Regions from separate parts of the Fictibacillus sp. NPDC058756 genome, predicted to be linked through region 2. Evidence: riboswitches for the same ligand, from Rfam matches in the RefSeq annotation. Region 2 holds a riboswitch; each other region holds the start of a gene.
The links. A riboswitch is a leader RNA that binds a small molecule or an ion and turns the genes downstream of it on or off. The one in region 2 is predicted to bind cyclic di-GMP.

Region 1 (6,010 bases), 260 kb from region 2:
GGTAGAAGCTTGGTAGATGGGAGTCAGGAAATAAAAGCTGATTACTCCAGCAGTCACTGCTGCAACAACCGTTAAAGAAATGATAAGCCATAGTCGTTTTCGTAATATAGCAAAAAGTTCTTTCAAACTAATAGTCTCTTCCATGGTTTCCTCCGATACTTGATTTACAATAAGTTATTATAGCACAAGTATTTACATATAAAAGGGTGTACTTGAAAATTCTTATAGTTATTTTGCGCATTTGTTTCAATGGTCACACTTTTGTAATGTTATTGCCTAAAAACCCCTATTTGTTAGAACGTTTAAATTATTATACTTATATAGATTTATTTATCATCTGTCCATTTGAGACGGAAAAATGAATGATTTGTGTTTTTATGGGGACAGACCCGAGTCTGTCCCCTCCCCCCTACCCTATATGGTAAAATTATACTGAATTCTAATAATATGAAACCTAAGCGATTAAGAATGATTCTGAGTTTAACATTTTATATAACGCGAACAAAAGGTGAATTATATTAGTTTCTTCACACTTCATAGCTCATTTGTGGAGGAATGGGAAAAAACATTGGGAGAACCATATCATGTAACCGATTATGGGGAGACCTTCTATTATTTTAAAGAAACGAAGCAAATGTTATGTCTTGATGCCGTGTATTATAAATACGGATACAATCATTACAACGTTACATTATGGTCTGAGGAAAATCCTGAGGAATATAAAAATAATATGATTGATTAATATAGTAATGAAAAAAGCCATTTACTGTTTAAGTGAAATGGCTTTTTTTAGTGTTCTATAACACTCAATAAATGATCTGTTTCCGTATTTCGGTTTTAGTTTACTCCTAGGAATTCTTGTGACTGAAGAGCATTTTTATATTCCGTTTTTAACTCGTCTACCACTTCTTTTACGGTTGATACTCTTTTTATATTACCTACCCCTTGCCCAGCTGACCAGATATCTTTCCAGGCTTTTGCTTTTGATTCGGAGAACGACAGGTCGACGGTATCTTTTTTCAACATATTTTCCACATCATATCCTGCTCTTTTAAGGGATGGGAGTAGATAATTTCCTTTGATTCCACTAATAGCATCAGTGTATATTAGATCTTCTAATGTAGATTCAATCAGCATCTTTCTGTATTCTTCACTTGCCGATGATTCTTCTGTTGCGATAAAACGTGTTCCCATGTAGACGAGATCTGCTCCAAGGATTTTGGCAGCCAAGATTTCTTCTCCCGTTGATATAGCACCGGCTAGGATCGTAATTCCATCCCAAAACTCTTTAACAGCTTTTAAGAATGCAAATGGATTAAGTGTTCCACCATGTCCCCCTGCCCCGCTGCATACAAGGATAAGACCATCAATTCCGGTTTTTGCAGCTTTACGGGCGTGATCGAGTGAAATAACATCTGAAAAAACAAGGCCACCATAACTATGAACGATTTTAGCTACGTCGCTTGGGTTACCTAAGGATGTTATCACAACAGGCGGTTCATATTTTTTTATCAGGTCTAAATCTTCTTCAAATCTTTTATTTGTCCGGTGTACGATTAAATTAACTCCCCATGGAGCGATTTTTGCTGAGGGATCTGCTTTTTGAACTTGTTTAAGTTCTTCTGATATACGAATCATCCAGTTCTCTAGAAGTTCTGATGTTCTTGCATTTAATAGAGGAAACGTACCGATAATTCCGTTTCTGCAGCTTTCAATAACCATATCAGGACTTGATACTAAAAACATAGGCGCATTAATAATTGGTAATGTGAGTTGATTCGACAGGCTTAGTGGCAATTTATCAGTCATACTCCTTCACCCTTTCATTAAAGTACGTATAGAGGTGGTAATATTCTATCTTTAACTTCCACAATCCCCTCGCCAATCCTTTAATTTTAATTTATAGGGGTAGTAATATTTTTCTAATATTACATTTATATTACATACATTTTCTGACAACATTCTCTGATTTGCTTGTATATAATCAATTTGTGTTAGGAAATTTTACCTAATCATCCTTCAGACAAGGGCAAACATTCTCGAAAGAAATGGGCGCAAAGCCACGGGTCTAAGGCTTATAGCTAAGATCGCCGGGTTACCTGAACAAAAAAGCTTATCTGGAGGGATTTTTTAGTGGAAAATATTTTGACGTTGGATCGAGAGTGGATTGAATTGATGAAAGAAGCTAGAGATCACGGTTTCACTAAAGAAGAGATTATGAACTTTTTACAAAATCCTCAATTGGCAATGAATGAATACCTATTGCAGAAAAATTAAATAGTAAGCAGGTCTCATAATTTATTTACTTCCCAAATGTAGAAAGATATAATAAAAGCAAATTACTACTAAATGGGGATTGCAAATGATGATTGGTGAACGTGTAAAAAAATACCGAACTGAAAAAGGCCTCTCCATTACAGCATTGGCTGATAAAGCAGGGGTTGCGAAGTCGTACATAAGTGCTTTGGAGCGTAATATTCAACAAAATCCATCAATTCAGCTTCTCGAGAAGATTGCGGATGTATTGAATATTTCTGTAGATCACTTAATTAAACCTGAAGTTGATACTCAAAACCTGGACCAGGAATGGGCAGATCTTGTTAAAGAAGCCATGGGTTCCGGGGTAAGCAAAGAACAATTTAAAGAGTTCCTTGAATTTAATAAATGGAAAAACAAACAAAAATAATTGAGCCACCAGATAATAAGATCTGGTGGTTTTTTATTTGGTCTTTTTCAGGATGTCTTCGCGGAAAGAACAAAGAAGGGGTTTGTCTTTTTATGGGGACAGACCCGGGTCTGTCCCCATGTCGAAAAACTTATGTTTCATACAATACCATTAAGGGTAAAAGAACAGGGTGTTTGTATTTTTTGAGCCTATGGAGGATTTGTTGATGAATAAAACGCCGAATGAATTATTTAATACTCAAAAAAGTGTAGATGTAAATGGTTCTTCTTTTGAATGGGACACTTCTAAGGGAGTTTTCCAATTTGAAGGCGGAGACGTCATGCTGTTTTGGATTGATTCAGCGTTTAAAGTTTTCCTGGATTCCATTGAAGAGATTACTGGCGAAGGTACAGCTGACCTCGTTTTTGAAACGGCAGGCTATCGTACAGGATTGGTTGTAAGTGATTTTTATAAGAATTCGATTGGCGATATTAAAAAGTCGATAGAAGCCCTGCCTAATATCTATGTAACAGCCGGCTGGGGTAAAACGTTTATCGATGTGAATATAGAAAAGAAAGAAGCAGTGATTACAATCTCCAACAGCTGGGAAACAAAGGTTAAAAAAGCCCAAGGAAATAAGCGTATGGGACGCTTCTTACCTGGCCACTGGGCTGGTGTTTTCACTGGATTGTTTGACACGCATATGTGGTATGAAGTCCAAGAGGATGACTCCACACCTGATTTATTAAAAATAAAAATTACTGAGACAGATATTACACCTAGCGATAATATTCGTGATCTGGTTCAGCGTGAAGAACAAAATGAAATCATGAAGCTTGAAGCGATGGTTGAAAACCGCACAAGAGAGCTTACTGATTTAATAAGAGAAATTTCATCTCCGATTATTCCGGTAACCGATCATATTGTTGTTATCCCATTGATCGGGAAGTATAACGAATTGCGTTCTAAAGATATGTTAGAACATACTCTTACTTCCCTGCCGCAGCATAGAGCTAAGTTTGTCATTTTAGATTTGACCGGTATTAAGTCGATCGATTCAGAGATGATTGATATGTTAAATAAACTAGTCTCATCTGCCCGCTTGTTTGGAATGGAGACGCTGCTTGTAGGAATCTCACCAGAGTTAAGTATGGAAGTGACGAAACATCAATATTCACTAGGTGATAGCACTTATTTTAGAAACCTGAAGCATGCCATTCATTTCGCTTTTGCAAAGGAAGGCATGTTCATTCAAGAACCAAATCAACCTTAAAAAGTAAACGAAAGCCACGCCATTTCGAAAATGGCGTGGCTTTTTTGCGATTATATCGGTTATGTATCCGGGTCCACCCAGGATGAACAAATAAAAGGATATGTATTTGTCTGGGGACAGACCCGGGTCTGTCCCCAGATTGTCCCCACATGTCCCCAATTTTTTTCAAACCCCAACATTCGTCTATGCAACTTGTCTTCACCTACATACTATATAGAGAAACCGAAGCCTGAATAAGGAAATCGGTATCATTCCAGTGAGGTGAAATTTTTTATGTGTTACAAGTGTGGAGATTTCGACCACTGCAAGTTCAAGAAAGAAAAGAAGAAAAAGCACGACAAGAAGAAAAAGCATGAGCACAAATGCGAATCTTCTTCTTCCTCTTCTTCTTCCTCTTCTTCATCTTCATCTTCTTCTAGCTCTGAAGTCTTGAAGTGCAAAAAGGTCAAAAAGAAGAACCGTCATCGCTGCTGCGATCCTTGGGCAAGAATCTTGTTCTGTTAAAAAAAAGGAGTCCGAAATCATCGGACTCCTTTTCCTTTTATATGTTACAGACGCTTTGTTCCAATATAACGTGGTTTCCAGTATGTGTTGCTCATCTCAGAGATCGTTACACCGTTAGATGATGACGCGTGGATGAACTTACCGTTCCCAATGTAGATCCCCATATGAGATGCTCCCGGCTCGTAGGTTTCAAAGAATACTAGATCTCCAACAGCTTGACTGTACACTTTATATCCTGTGTTCGCCCACATATCTTTTACTGTTCTTGGCAAGTAAATGCTGTGAGAATTTTTAAATACATAATTGATATAGCCTGAGCAGTCAAATCCGTCAGGGCTTGTCCCGCCCCACTTGTAAGGCGTTCCTACAAAACGCTTTGCATAATCTACTAAGTAGGAATTGTTAACGTTATAGACTCCTAGTTTGTTAAACGTGCTGCGTCCAGCGACCCCATCAGCTGTTAGGCCTTTTGCACGCTGGAAACTTGCAACGGCACTCTTTGTGTAAGAACCGTAATAAGTAGTCGTCGATCCGCTATATGTAAAATAACCCTTATTGCGTAATATTGTTTGAAGTGTTTTTACATCTGAATGAGTCATTGTTGGACGAAGCGTCTGATCTCCGATATTTGCAAAAGCCTGTACTGGTGATAATAATAAAGCCGATCCTAAAACCGTAGTTGTAATCCATTTTTTCATAATATATCCCTAACCCCTTTTATTTTCCAAGTAATCTATTATTATCCTACTATAGAAAATGAGGGTTGTGTTTTACGCTTCAATTACGAAAAATAGGCATATTGTCCATCTTGTCAAAAGGTGTCGTTTCATCTTTAAGAGCAAACAAAAAAAGAATAACCTCATTGAAGTTATCCTTTCATACCTCTATTACCCCACTATCTCACCCAGCGTCTCCGCAAAATTCTTCGACTGTGCAACTGACCCAAACTGCCTTACTTTTTGCTTCGAACCATAAAATAGCAGCTCTCCTTCTTTTAAAATTAAGAAGGAAGTGCATAGTGTTTCAAGTTCTTGTGCGTCATGGCTGGAATATAGAATTGTCTTTCCTTCACTTCCGAGCTGCCTTAGGTCGTTCACGATTTCTTGTTTTGCTGAAATGTCGATTCCTACTGTTGGTTCGTCCAGGATCAGGATGTCCGGGTTATGCAGCAAAGCGATCAAGATGTTGAGCTTACGCTGGTTTCCACCTGACAAGTGCTTTACTTTTTTATCAAGATGCTCAGCCAGCTTCCACTCCTCACACCTTCTCATCCAATTTTCCTCAGATGAATTTTTAGCTAGCTTCGCAAAAAAACGAAGGTTCTCGCGTGCTGTTAGTTCGTGATACACCGCAATCTCCTGTGGTACATAACCAATCTTTTCCCGTATCTTTTTTGTCTCTTTTTTTGTATCCATTCCATCGATATGAACGGAGCCGTTTGTTCCTCTTATGATCGTCGCGATGATTTTAAGAAGCGTGGACTTGCCAGCACCGTTTGGGCCAACAACGCCGACTGTTTCCCCTTTTTGGATACAAAAGTTTATCTCTTTAAGTACTTCTTTACGTCC
Region 2 (6,010 bases):
TGACCGTATCGTTACGGTTCACACGCCTGAATCGGAAGTTCAAGAAGAGTGGAATACAAAAGAAATCACGGACTATGTGAATGCTGTAATGTTTACAGAGCCTGTGTTTACGGAAAAAGATTTCTACGGTCTAGATCGTGAAGAGATCATTGAGAAGATCCAGGCGAAAGTTCATGCGGCATTTGCAGAAAAAGAAAAGCAGCTGCCTGCAGAGCAAATCGCAGAATTCCAAAAAGCTGTAATCCTTCGTTCGGTCGACAGCAAGTGGATGGATCACATCGACCAAATGGAACAGCTTCGTCAAGGGATTCACCTTCGTGCTTACGGCCAGACGGATCCGTTGCGTGAGTATCAGTTTGAAGGCTTCGAGATGTTCGAAGCGATGGTTGCTGCAATCGAAGAGGAAGTTACGACTTACATCTTAAAATCGCAGATCGAACAAAACATGCAGCGTGAACAAGTGGCTGAAGGTAAAGCTGTTGTTCCAAGCGATAAAGCAGAAGCATCTAAAAAGAAACCAGTACGCAAAAAGCAGGACATCAAGCGCAACGATCCATGTCCTTGCGGAAGCGGTAAAAAATACAAGCAATGTCACGGTGCTGAGCAGGAATAATTCAGTATTGTGAGTGAAGAGAGTCTCTTCGGGGCTCTCTTTGCGCATGTTTTCAGCCCATATAAACGGGTTAATTTTTTATAAATCAATAGCATACGTTAAAAAGTAGCTACAATCATAAAATGAGGTGCAGAGACTATGGATTTAGTAGAAGTAAAACAGGAACTCAACGTTATTGAAAAACGTATCAACGACTTTAGGGGGTCTCTTTGACCTCGATTCAAAAAAAGCACGAATCGCTGAACTAGATGAACAGATGAGTGCACCGACGTTTTGGGATGACCAGAATGCAGCACAAGTTGTAATTAATGAAGCGAACGGATTAAAAGAGCAGGTCAATGAATTTGAAGAACTTGCTGCTTCTTATGAGGACTTGGAAATCGCACACGAGCTTGTGAAAGAAGAAGCAGATGCTGACATGCAAAAAGAGCTTGTCAAAGATACGAAAGAACTGATCGCAAAACTGAACGACTTCGAGCTTCAGCTTTTATTAAACGAACCATACGATAAAAACAATGCGATCTTAGAACTTCACCCAGGTGCGGGCGGTACGGAATCTCAAGACTGGGCGTCCATGCTGCTTCGTATGTACACTCGTTATGCAGAACGCCAAGGTTATAAAGTTGAAACGCTGGACTATCTTCCTGGTGATGAAGCTGGTGTGAAATCTGTAACGTTGAGCATTAAAGGTCATAACGCATACGGCTATTTGAAAGCAGAAAAAGGGGTTCACCGCTTAGTGCGTATCTCGCCGTTTGATTCGTCAGGCCGCCGTCATACGTCATTCGTTTCATGTGAAGTGATGCCTGAAATCACAGATGATACTGAAATCGAAATCCGTACAGAGGATTTGAAGGTCGATACGTACCGTGCGTCTGGTGCAGGCGGTCAGCACGTTAACACGACTGACTCAGCTGTTCGTATTACACATACGCCAACTAACACGATTGTTTCCTGTCAGACAGAGCGTTCTCAGATCAAGAACCGTGAACGTGCAATGAAGATGTTAATGGCGAAACTTGTACAGCGCCGTTTGGAAGAACAGCAGGCACAATTGGCTGAGATCCGCGGTGAACAAAAGGAAATCGGCTGGGGAAGTCAGATTCGCTCATACGTTTTCCACCCGTACAGCCTAGTTAAAGACCACCGTACGAACACTGAGGTAGGTAACGTGCAATCCGTAATGGATGGCGAAATCACGCCGTTTATTGATTCTTATCTAAGATCAAAGCTATAAAAGTCTTTTTTTAATAGATTGCTGTAAAATGTTGTGTATTTTCTTCATTAAAAAATTGATTGGAGCGCAAGGTGCGAGACTCGAGCGGGATCAGCGGGACAGGTGAGACCATTCCATGTCGCAAAGCGACGAGTGGGCTCATTGCACGCCCCGCGGAAAGCAAGCATCCTGGAGCGGAAATCAATTACTTACAAAAAACTTCCGAGAAATGAGCTTCGGAAGTTTTTTTCAGTCTATTTTTGTGAAAGCGTTTTTCAGAACAAGGTCGTCTTACTTTTCGGTCATTTTTTGCAATCTCCACATTTCCATTCTCGTAAATCCACACTACTTGGTACTTTAAGCCTTTATAAACGACATGAATTCCCACTTCCATCTCCATCAATGCACAGAAAAAACTATAATGTAAGTATAGACTTTGATTTGCATTTTTAATGGAGCAGCTCTTAGCAACGAGGTAGTTTATATTTATGGTATATTATACATATATTGGATGATGCGGGGTTGCTATATGAGATTTATTAAAAATAAACAGCTATTTACCTTTCTAATGTCGTTTATCTTACTTACAGCCACATTTGAAAATCAAGGATATGCAGCTATACCAATCTATGAGGTACCACCGAGCAATGTAAAGATACCCAATCAAAAAAACTTTACAGGATGGAAACAAATATTAGACAAAGGTCAAATTCTTTACGAAGGCTATCTTTTAGATGGGAAATTCCATGGGCAAGGGACGTTATATGATAATGGAGTCATTGTATATAGCGGAAATTGGTCTAACGGTAAATATGACGGATATGGAATTGCTTATTACGGTGATGGTAATAAATGGTATGATGGTGAATTTAAGAACGGTCTTCTTAATGGATATGGTATTTACTTTAATAGTAATGGAAATAAATCCTATGAAGGCAATCTGAAAGAAGGCTATAGAGAAGGGTTTGGCACTACTTATTCCACGGAAGGAATAATAGTAGAGAGCAAAGAATACATAGATTGGACCATTGTATTTATGGGAGATCCTGAAGTATCACCAGGCAGATGGGGAGTAAACACTAATTTTTCGGTGATTTTTTTTGAAGGTATGATAGGAGATACTATTATTAACCCAACTTATTTTGACACCAATGGTAACCTGGTTTTACAACCTGCAATAAAAATAGATTCGAATAAAAATTACAATATTTTTATTCAAGGAACGAATTTATCAAGTGAAAAATATAATATAAACTTGGATATTTCTAGGGTAAAGGTGAAAGTCTCAAATCGTTCACTTCAATCAGTTACCAATACTGCAACACTGATTGATAATGATGTTCCAGGCACATTTACAAAGAACTTTCAGCTTATTCTGGATATGAGTGATACAAGTACGAACTACAATGATATTGAGCAGATTGCTCGCATAAAAGATGTTACAGATTTTTCAACAACTATTACCATATCATATACAAGCTTATAACAAAGAGAGACTGCTAGAATGTAATTAGCAGTCTCTTTATTTTACAAATGTAAAATACCTGAATTTTGGTACTGGTATTAGAAAAAAGATTGAAAAATTAAATTTTTTTCTTTCCTTTATGATTTAAAGACATTTAATTAAGAAGCAATACACATTATTTTTGTAAATAATTTAATAAATTTAAAAATTTCTAAAAAATAGTACTATTTTTCTACAAAGTATGATATATTTCCCTAAGACGACAATATTTGACATTTATTGATAACTCAATGAGGAATGCAATGATTCTAAATTACGATTGGGCGCTTTAATTTAGATGAGCATGTAGCGCAACCGGCCACATTGAAAAAACGGATAAACATTTCGTTTTTTTTGTGGTCTTTTTTATTGCTCAACATGAATACAAGGAGAATCCGCATGAAAAGAAATTATAGCCTGGCAATGGTCTTTTTTCTGATACTGGGATTTTTTACACAGGTACCTGTAAAAGCAGCAAATTACGAAGGATATTATTCATCTCAAATGATTATGAATTTTAAAGGCAAGCCTGGAGATGTAATAACAAAAACACTTCGCTTTTTTAACGATACGCCTGATGAAGCACAAGCAGGTTTTGGAGTTAGAGACTTTATTTATGAGAAAAATAGTCTTATTTACGTGGAAGACAGACCGAATAGTTTTTCTGTTAATAAGTGGACAAATTTAAACGTCGATACTGTAAAGCTTCAACCAAAGGGCTATGTAGATGTTAAGGTAACTGTGAAAATTCCAGAGGAAGCAGAGATGGGAGAACACATGGCGTTACTAGAAGGATCATTTATCCCAGTAGCGGCTCAAGACTCTCAAATGAAAATAAAGACAGAAATTGCACCGGTTATTTATGTGCTAGTTACTGATAAGAATGGAAACATTAATTTAGATCAGAAATGGGATTTACTAGGTACTAAAAAGGATGTAATAAACGGGGGACACTTTATTTTCTCCGTTGAAAATAAAGGAAATGTCCATCTTGAATCTCAAGGTAATATGAAGATTACCAACATATTTACGAAAAAGGTAATTCAAAAAAAAATTCCGAGAGTAAACCTTCTTCCAAATAATAAGAAAGATATTCTAGTAAGATGGAATATTGATGATTATATAGGAATCTATAAAACTGAAGTTACATTTTCCATGGACGGAAAAAAATTCGAAAAAATTAATACTACTTTGTTTATTATTCCATGGTTGCTTGTTTGTATTTTACTTACTACAGTCTTGCTAGTAATTTTATTTATACGTATATACATAAAGAGATTAAAGAAGAAATGGTTAGCTGAAGCAGCTAATGGTCTTCTATCCACAAAAGCTTCATCTTAGTTAACCCTCTCCATCCAGCTAGGCGGAGGTTAAAATATATATAATAATTTTTAGGAGGAAACTATTTATGAAGAAGGCATGGAAAAAAGGTTTGTCAGTAGTTGGCGCTACTGTATTAGCTGCTTCTCTACCATTATACACCGAAGCTGCTAGTAATATCACGGTAAAAGGAAAAGTATTTCCAAAAGCCGGGATTAGCTTGAACTTTGACAACGTAGATTTTAATGGTACACTGGGCGCTCCAGCAACATCCGTTTACAAGTTGGGCAATGCAGCTGTAACTACACCCCAAATTAATGTTAGGTATAAAGATAATTATAATGTTGGAGTTAAAAGTTCTACATTTACTGGTACAGATGCAAGTAATAATACTATTAATTTAGATACTACTCGTATTTCTGTCCAATCAGATCAAACGGCTAAACTCTCAAGCACAGCTCAAAATATTATTTCTGGAACTGGTGATGGAACGACTTCTCAGGCTGCAACAAAACCTTTTAACATTACATTAGATCTTGCTGAAACTGGCTACACTGATACAATCAGTAACTTAGCATCTGATTTAAACCTAAATGCAACTATTACAGTATCATTTAACGGGCTATAAGATTTACAAATAGAGGGAACTGAATACAGTTCCCTTTTGATCTCTCAAAAATGTAGGTAAAAACAATGAATGTTTATGAAATTTTCAATGGTAATACAATCTATCATGAATACCAACCATTATACTGTCTAAAAGACTGTAATAAGATCTATGCATATGAGGCGCTTCTAAGAAATGAAGCAAAGATTAATCCAGACAGTGTATTTAAATCAGCAATACAGGCTAACATTCTCTATAAATTAGATACAATTTCGTTACAAAAGGCCATTGCTTCGTATTTCTTGAAGCAGTCTAATGGTTACTTATTTCTAAATATTTATATAACAACCATTTTACATCCGAACTTTTTGCTTTTTTTCGATAGCTTATGTGTCCTTTATCCTGAACTTCCAAAACGGTTATTTCTTGAAATAAATGAAACTTGTGCTGATGACTTGTGGAATATCCCATTATTAAATAAATCCATAAAAACTTTAAGGGAGTTTGGGGTTCAATTTGCTATTGATGATTTTGGGCAGGGTTCTACATCCATCAAAAGAGTGATAGAATTCAAACCTGAATGTATTAAGCTTGACCGTTATTTTGCGCAAAACTTGGCTAAGGATGAGAAGAAACAAAGATTTCTTGAGTTGTTCTATACCTATTATGGGAGTGACACACTACTTGTCCTCGAGGGGATTGAAAAGCATGACGATTTACTAGTAGCCCAGCAAATTGGTATTGCTGTTG
Region 3 (6,010 bases), 470 kb from region 2:
TCACATAGAGCTGTGTAAGAACAAAGAGCGCAATCGATACCCATTTCACCCACGGTTTTTCTTCTTCAATCACATCAATTCGAACAATATACAGAACACCTAAAAATAAAATGGTCGGCACAATCCAAACAAATGCATTGGTCATCGCAATAAACGAAACAATTGAAGCGGCGAAAGCGTCAAATGTTGCATTGTACACATCTTGCTTACTTATGGATTGGCTATTCTTTATAATTGCAGGATCCTGGCTTGCTGCGTGAACTTGATAATCCTGAACAGACTCAGCTTTTAACCAGAAGACAGTTTGATCATCTGCTTTTACAGGGTAGATTGAGAAATCGTTAGTCGTACTTATACGAGTTGCTTCCCAAGTATCATTCTTTAACGAAGCTCTATAAATATTACCCGCATCTTTTTTAGTGGATATCGCACCTCTAGCAGAGAAAAGAATTGTTGGTGCATTGTCTTCTATGTTCAAATTCAGGTAAGTTGGATTTTCAATCTCGTAACCTTCAGATACGTCTTTAAAATTAACGCTTGCAAATGATAGATCTTTTAATTGGTTCATAGGTGCTGAACTGTAAAAGGTTTTAAATGATTTCGTACCTTGCTTTGATGAATAAAAAGTATAAAGAATATGAACGTCATCACCAGCTTCAGCAAATCTGAAGTTGTAAATTTTATCAGTTGGCGTTTTGCTGTACTTAAGGATTGAGATCGGTTCATATTGTCCGCTTTTTTCAGTTAAATAGAATGCTTCCATTTCAACTTTTTCACCGACAACGGCAATAAAAGAAGCAGATTCTGGATTTGCTGTTAACTCAGCAACTTTTTCTTTAGCTGAAAAAATTAATTTGCTTTTACCGCTCTCAGGTTCATACGCATAAACTTCATTCCCTTTCGTATAGGCAAATCGGTCCTTTGTATCGGTTAAGAATTCAACGCCTTTATCTAATACACTTTGCTTTCCGCCTTCTTGAATGATTAGATCGCCCTGCGATACGAAAGCGATCTGCTTGCCATTCGTCCAAAAGTTGCCTCTCTCATCAATCGGCAGCTTTTCAGTTTTCTCTGAAACAACATTCAGCTCCTCATCCAAAATGGTAGCATTAATACCATCTTTAAGATGTGTGTAGATATGATATTGATTGTCTTCCTTAAATGTAATCGGTTCTGAGCTTATGGATTCAGCCGATATACTGACAGATCGGCTCCAGTCCTTATTTGGAAGTTTAGTCTCCTGGCGGATGTTGTTCCAAACCACCAATCCTACCAAAAGCAGAACAATTGCAAGAGGAAGAAGATAAGCTTTGCGATTCGAATGATTCTTTTTCTTTTTTACTTTCGAATCTACGTTCATGGTAATGCCCCCTTTTTTCTATAAAAGAACAAGATTATTAGTATTCGATATATAGACGGATATTCCTGTAAAAATTATTCATTTTTTAACGGAGAATAGATATTACGTATTGATTGATGCAGGTTAAATAGTCCTAATTGTGTTTAGTAAACTGGAAAAGAGACATTCCGGGTATATTGACCCATTAATATTTTCTGAATATTAAGTAATTACTAGTTTTTGCTTTTATTATGAAACTATTAACTGAATTTGAATGGAAGATTTTGCGGTTACTTGGACCTATACTGAAAAAATCTTAATATGTTTAAATAACTAAAACTTGCAATATAAAAATAAGCAACAGGTCTGATTTCCTATAACAGGTAATAAAGATAGAATTTGGTTATAAGTCAGATTCATCGACACATCTTGATAAAATCCAACAAAGCACGCTGAATCTCGATAAAGGCAAAGCTGGTGAAAACCAGTGACGCAAAACTACAGGGGCTAAGGTGTACGAACTATTCGATCGTACATTATGCCAGCCAGTTACCGAAAGAGCCCGGGGTGTTTTTCATTTGCCTATAAACCCCATTTTTCGGTAAAAAAGTAAAAATATACATAAATGGAGGTGAGAGAAACTTGCTGCTTAACCTGGAAACGGGTGAATTGCTGGCAAGAGAAGTGAAGCCGGCATACCGTTTTTCCAAACGATTAAAAGGGCTCATGTTTACGAAAGAGCTTTCAACTGAGAGTGCAATGCATATTAAACCTTGCCATTCTATCCATACTTTTTTTATGAATTATGCAATCGATGTACTTTATTTAGACAGTGAAAAGCGAATTGTGGCAATGGATGAAGACCTACCCCCAAAACGGTTCGGAAAATTGTACAAACATGCTGAATCTGTCATTGAACTTCCGTCTGGAACGATCGCCAAAAGCCAGACCAAAGTGGGACACAAACTATTTATTGAAACCAAAAACAAATTCTTAGGAGGAACTAATCATGAAAAACAAATTAATGGGTCTTATTAAAGAAGAACAAGGACAAGGAATGACGGAATATGGTTTAGTATTAGGCTTGATAGCAGTTGCGGCTGTTGGAGCGCTAGCAATGTTACGTACAGAAATCGTGGAAATGTTTACTACTGCAAAAGATATGGTTGTAAACCGTGAATCTGGTGGTACAACAACCCCTTAATACAAAGGCACCACAGGGCCTTACGTTACTCAACGTAAGGTCTTTTTTAAACAAACAGTCTAACTTGGCGGTCAGATGACACGTGTCCTGGCTGCCAAGTTTTAGGTTTATTGAAGACTTTCTAATTAGAAGGTGATAACAATGTGGTTCGATGCCATTTTAATTTTCGTATTAATCATCTGTGTCGTAACAGATTTAAAAAGCCGCAAAATCTATAACAACGTCATTTTCCCTGCGCTTATGATCGGCGTTTTTTCTCATATAATCGCATCTGGATGGACCGGGTTGTTTTTTTCGTTAAAAGGGTTCTTTCTAGGTCTTGGATTGCTGCTCATTCCTTATCTTTTAGGAGGTATGGGTGCAGGGGATGTGAAGCTGCTTGCTTTAATCGGTGCCTTAAAGGGTTCTTTGTTTGTTTTTTATACAGCGATCTACATGGGTTTGATTGGCGGCGTTATTGCTCTCGGGATCTTGTTATTTAGAAGGGGATTTATAAAAAGAATAAAAGGCATCCTCTATTCAATGGGTTGCTGGAAATTCGGCATTAGAATTCCTGTTTTTATAGAAAAAGATGCTTTGACCCAAACCTACCCGTACGGCCTTGCCATTGCCGGCGGAGCAGCTGTATGTCTCGCAATGAAGGGAGTCCTTTTATGATGAAAAACGAAAAGGGGCAATCTCTTGTTGAAATGGCACTTGTTCTCCCGCTGCTGCTGTTGCTCATTGTAGGTATTTTTGATTTTGGGAAGCTGTTCTACACATATATGCAGATGCATCTTGCCACACAAGAAACAGTCAGGCTTGGAGGCCTTGGTAAAGAGGATGAAGAGATCCGTGCATTTGCACGAGATTATGTGCAGATAAAAGATCCCTCTCTTCTTCAGATTGGAATCACGCCGGACTCTTCAACAAGAGAATCAGGCCAGTATGTGACCGTTACTTTGTCGTACCCGCACAAATTTATTACACCTGGTATGGGAAAATTGTTTGGAGAAACGATACCTGTTGAAACGGAATCTACTATTCGGGTGGAGTGAGGTGAATAAAGATGAGGCGTCTTATAAAAAAGGAAGAAGGCAATACAATCATACTTGTTGCCTTTAGTCTTGTAGCGCTCATAGCAATGACAGGACTCATTATTGATGGCGGAAAGCTGTTTTTAACGAAAACCCATCTGCAAAAAACAGCTAATGCTGCGGTTCTTTCTGGTGCTCAGGAGCTAACAAATGAGGAGGAATCGGTTCGCACGATTGTTCATGAAACCCTTGATAAACATAGTGAGAATCATAGTTTGGAAGATATGAAGATTCAAATGGAAGACAAAGTGAGCGTAGATCTATCAAGAGAAGTTCCATTGACTTTTTCACAGCTTTTTGGTTTTGATACGGCACCAGTAAACGTACATGCTGCAGCAGAGCTTGGAACGATGGGGAAAGCCGCGGGCGTCGCGCCGCTTGGGATCGATGAAAGTTTAGGTTTGGAATTCAACAAAGAATATTCGCTGAAAGTGGATCAGACTGGTGTTGAAGCCGGAAACTTCGGAGTTCTTGCGCTTGGCGGAACCGGTGCTGCAACTTATGAAGATAATCTATTAAAAGGATACCAAAACGAACTTGAAGTGGGAGATGTTTTAGAAACACAAACAGGTAATATTGCCGGTAAAACACGGGCAGTCATTCAAGAACGAATCAATAGCTGTCCATATCCAGAAGGGGAAACACACCATCGGGATTGTTCCAGAATTATATTGATTCCTGTATATGAAAGGCTTGAAACAAATGGCAACCAGTTAAAAGAGGTGAAAATCACAGGATTCGCTTACTTTTACATAACGAAACCGATGGATTCAAAAGATACTTCAATTACTGGCATGTTTATTAAACGCGCAGGAACTGGTTTTGTTAAGCCAGTTGATGTGAATAAAGGTGCATTTAGCATAAGACTAACAGAGTAGGTGAAGACATGAGGGCAAAACTCATTTTAGGAACGGCAATCTTTATGGGACTTATTACAACTTTTTTATTTTATAACTATATGGGTGATTACAATGCGGCAACCGTTCTTTCTGAAAACACGGTTAAAGTCGTTACGGCTAAACGGGATATTAAGCAAAACGAAAAAATCACAGCGAATATGCTGACTATTGAAAACGTTCCAGAAGCTTCTGTGCATCCAGATTCAGTTAAGAGAATTGAATCAATAGAAAATCACTATGCAACAACAAAAATGGCTGAAGGCGAGGTTTTCTTAACTCATAATGCCCGTACAACGACAGAAGAATCACTGCGTATCAGCAGAAAGGTAAAAGAACAATTCCGGGCTGTATCTGTCGGTGTTAATTTCGTACAGTCGGTTTCAAACTTAATTGAACCAGAGGATTATGTGGATGTTTTTGCTTCTATAAAAAAGGGCGATCAGATGGAAACAAAGATGATTATGGAGAATGTGCGAGTTCTTGCAATCGGCAGAAAAATGATTGAACCGACTGAAGGTGAACCGTATGTGGAATATACTTCAGCCACGTTAGAGATGTTTCCGCAAGACGTTTTGAACATTGTAAATGCAGAGGAAAACGGAAACATTCATCTTGCCGTTCGAAGCAAATTAAAGAGAACAAAATAATAGATTTAAAGAATATGCGGAAAAAGGGGTAGGCAAGCATGGACAGCCAACTGGGAGAACAAAGAGAAGTGAAAAGACAGGTACGGGGCGAGATGATTGCAGTATGCAGTGCAAAGGGAGGGATCGGCCGCACCGTTATGACCGTTAACCTTGCTGTTGCACTGTGTAAAAAAAATATACAGATCGGTGTTGTGGATGCAGACTTTCAATTTGGCGATGTAAGTTTAGCACTGGACCTTCAGACCACTTTTACGATTAAAGATGTTGTTGAAGGAATACAGCAGATGGATCAGCATTCTTTGCTGAGTTATTTGAATCGTCACGAATCTGGAATAAAGGTTCTTGCTGCCCCAGAAAGACCGGAGCATGCAGATTTAATTGGTGAAGACGCTGTCAGCAAGGTTCTCGACTTATTATTAATGGAGCACCACTATGTTTTAACTGACACTGGTGTAGGTTTGCCTGAGCGAAACTTACCGATCATTGAAAAAGCTGATCAAATTCTGCTTCTTACAAATCTTGAGATGGCGACGCTGAAAAATACAAAATTAATGCTGGAAACGTTCGATATGCTCGGTTTAAAAGACAAAGTTCAGGTCGTTGTAAACCGTGCAACAATGGAAAGCGTCATTAATGCGTCAGACGTAGCGGATATCTTAGGCATAGAAAACCCTATCTTTATCCCGAACGACTGGCAGGTAGCTACGCAATCTTTAAATATTGGAATTCCCTTTGTTGTGAATCAAGGAAAGACAGATATTGCGAAGGCCGTTTTTAAAATGGCTGAACAGATTTCAACTAGACGAGAAATCACTTTAATACCGGCTGAATCTAAAGCAAGCAGT

Region 1: another riboswitch for cyclic di-GMP. It lies ahead of ACFW35_RS01795 (anti-repressor SinI family protein); the one in region 2 lies ahead of ACFW35_RS02970 (hypothetical protein).
Region 3: another riboswitch for cyclic di-GMP. It lies ahead of ACFW35_RS00700 (DUF192 domain-containing protein); the one in region 2 lies ahead of ACFW35_RS02970 (hypothetical protein).

What each region holds. Positions count from the first base shown of each region.
Region 1 is NZ_JBHYPU010000001.1:349,473-355,482, reverse strand. Features, by position in the region: gene ACFW35_RS01810 (YveK family protein) at 1-144, opposite strand, end outside; gene ACFW35_RS01805 (hypothetical protein) at 569-742, shown strand; gene ACFW35_RS01800 (NAD(P)H-dependent flavin oxidoreductase) at 838-1,809, opposite strand; cyclic di-GMP riboswitch class I at 2,019-2,103, shown strand; gene ACFW35_RS01795 (anti-repressor SinI family protein) at 2,134-2,277, shown strand; gene ACFW35_RS01790 (helix-turn-helix domain-containing protein) at 2,366-2,686, shown strand; gene ACFW35_RS01785 (STAS domain-containing protein) at 2,892-3,938, shown strand; gene ACFW35_RS01780 (NlpC/P60 family protein) at 4,487-5,140, opposite strand; gene ACFW35_RS01775 (ABC transporter ATP-binding protein) at 5,330-6,010, opposite strand, start outside.
Region 2 is NZ_JBHYPU010000001.1:613,855-619,864, forward strand. Features, by position in the region: gene secA (preprotein translocase subunit SecA) at 1-613, shown strand, start outside; one part of gene prfB (peptide chain release factor 2) at 752-814, shown strand; one part of gene prfB (peptide chain release factor 2) at 816-1,850, shown strand; gene ACFW35_RS02965 (hypothetical protein) at 2,359-3,315, shown strand; cyclic di-GMP riboswitch class II at 3,580-3,663, shown strand; gene ACFW35_RS02970 (hypothetical protein) at 3,733-4,674, shown strand; gene ACFW35_RS02975 (hypothetical protein) at 4,742-5,281, shown strand; gene ACFW35_RS02980 (EAL domain-containing protein) at 5,347-6,010, shown strand, end outside.
Region 3 is NZ_JBHYPU010000001.1:140,726-146,735, forward strand. Features, by position in the region: gene ACFW35_RS00695 (hypothetical protein) at 1-1,360, opposite strand, end outside; cyclic di-GMP riboswitch class I at 1,797-1,896, shown strand; gene ACFW35_RS00700 (DUF192 domain-containing protein) at 1,982-2,377, shown strand; gene ACFW35_RS00705 (Flp family type IVb pilin) at 2,349-2,543, shown strand; gene ACFW35_RS00710 (A24 family peptidase) at 2,685-3,200, shown strand; gene ACFW35_RS00715 (TadE/TadG family type IV pilus assembly protein) at 3,200-3,580, shown strand; gene ACFW35_RS00720 (TadE/TadG family type IV pilus assembly protein) at 3,592-4,497, shown strand; gene cpaB (Flp pilus assembly protein CpaB) at 4,506-5,165, shown strand; gene ACFW35_RS00730 (AAA family ATPase) at 5,204-6,010, shown strand, end outside.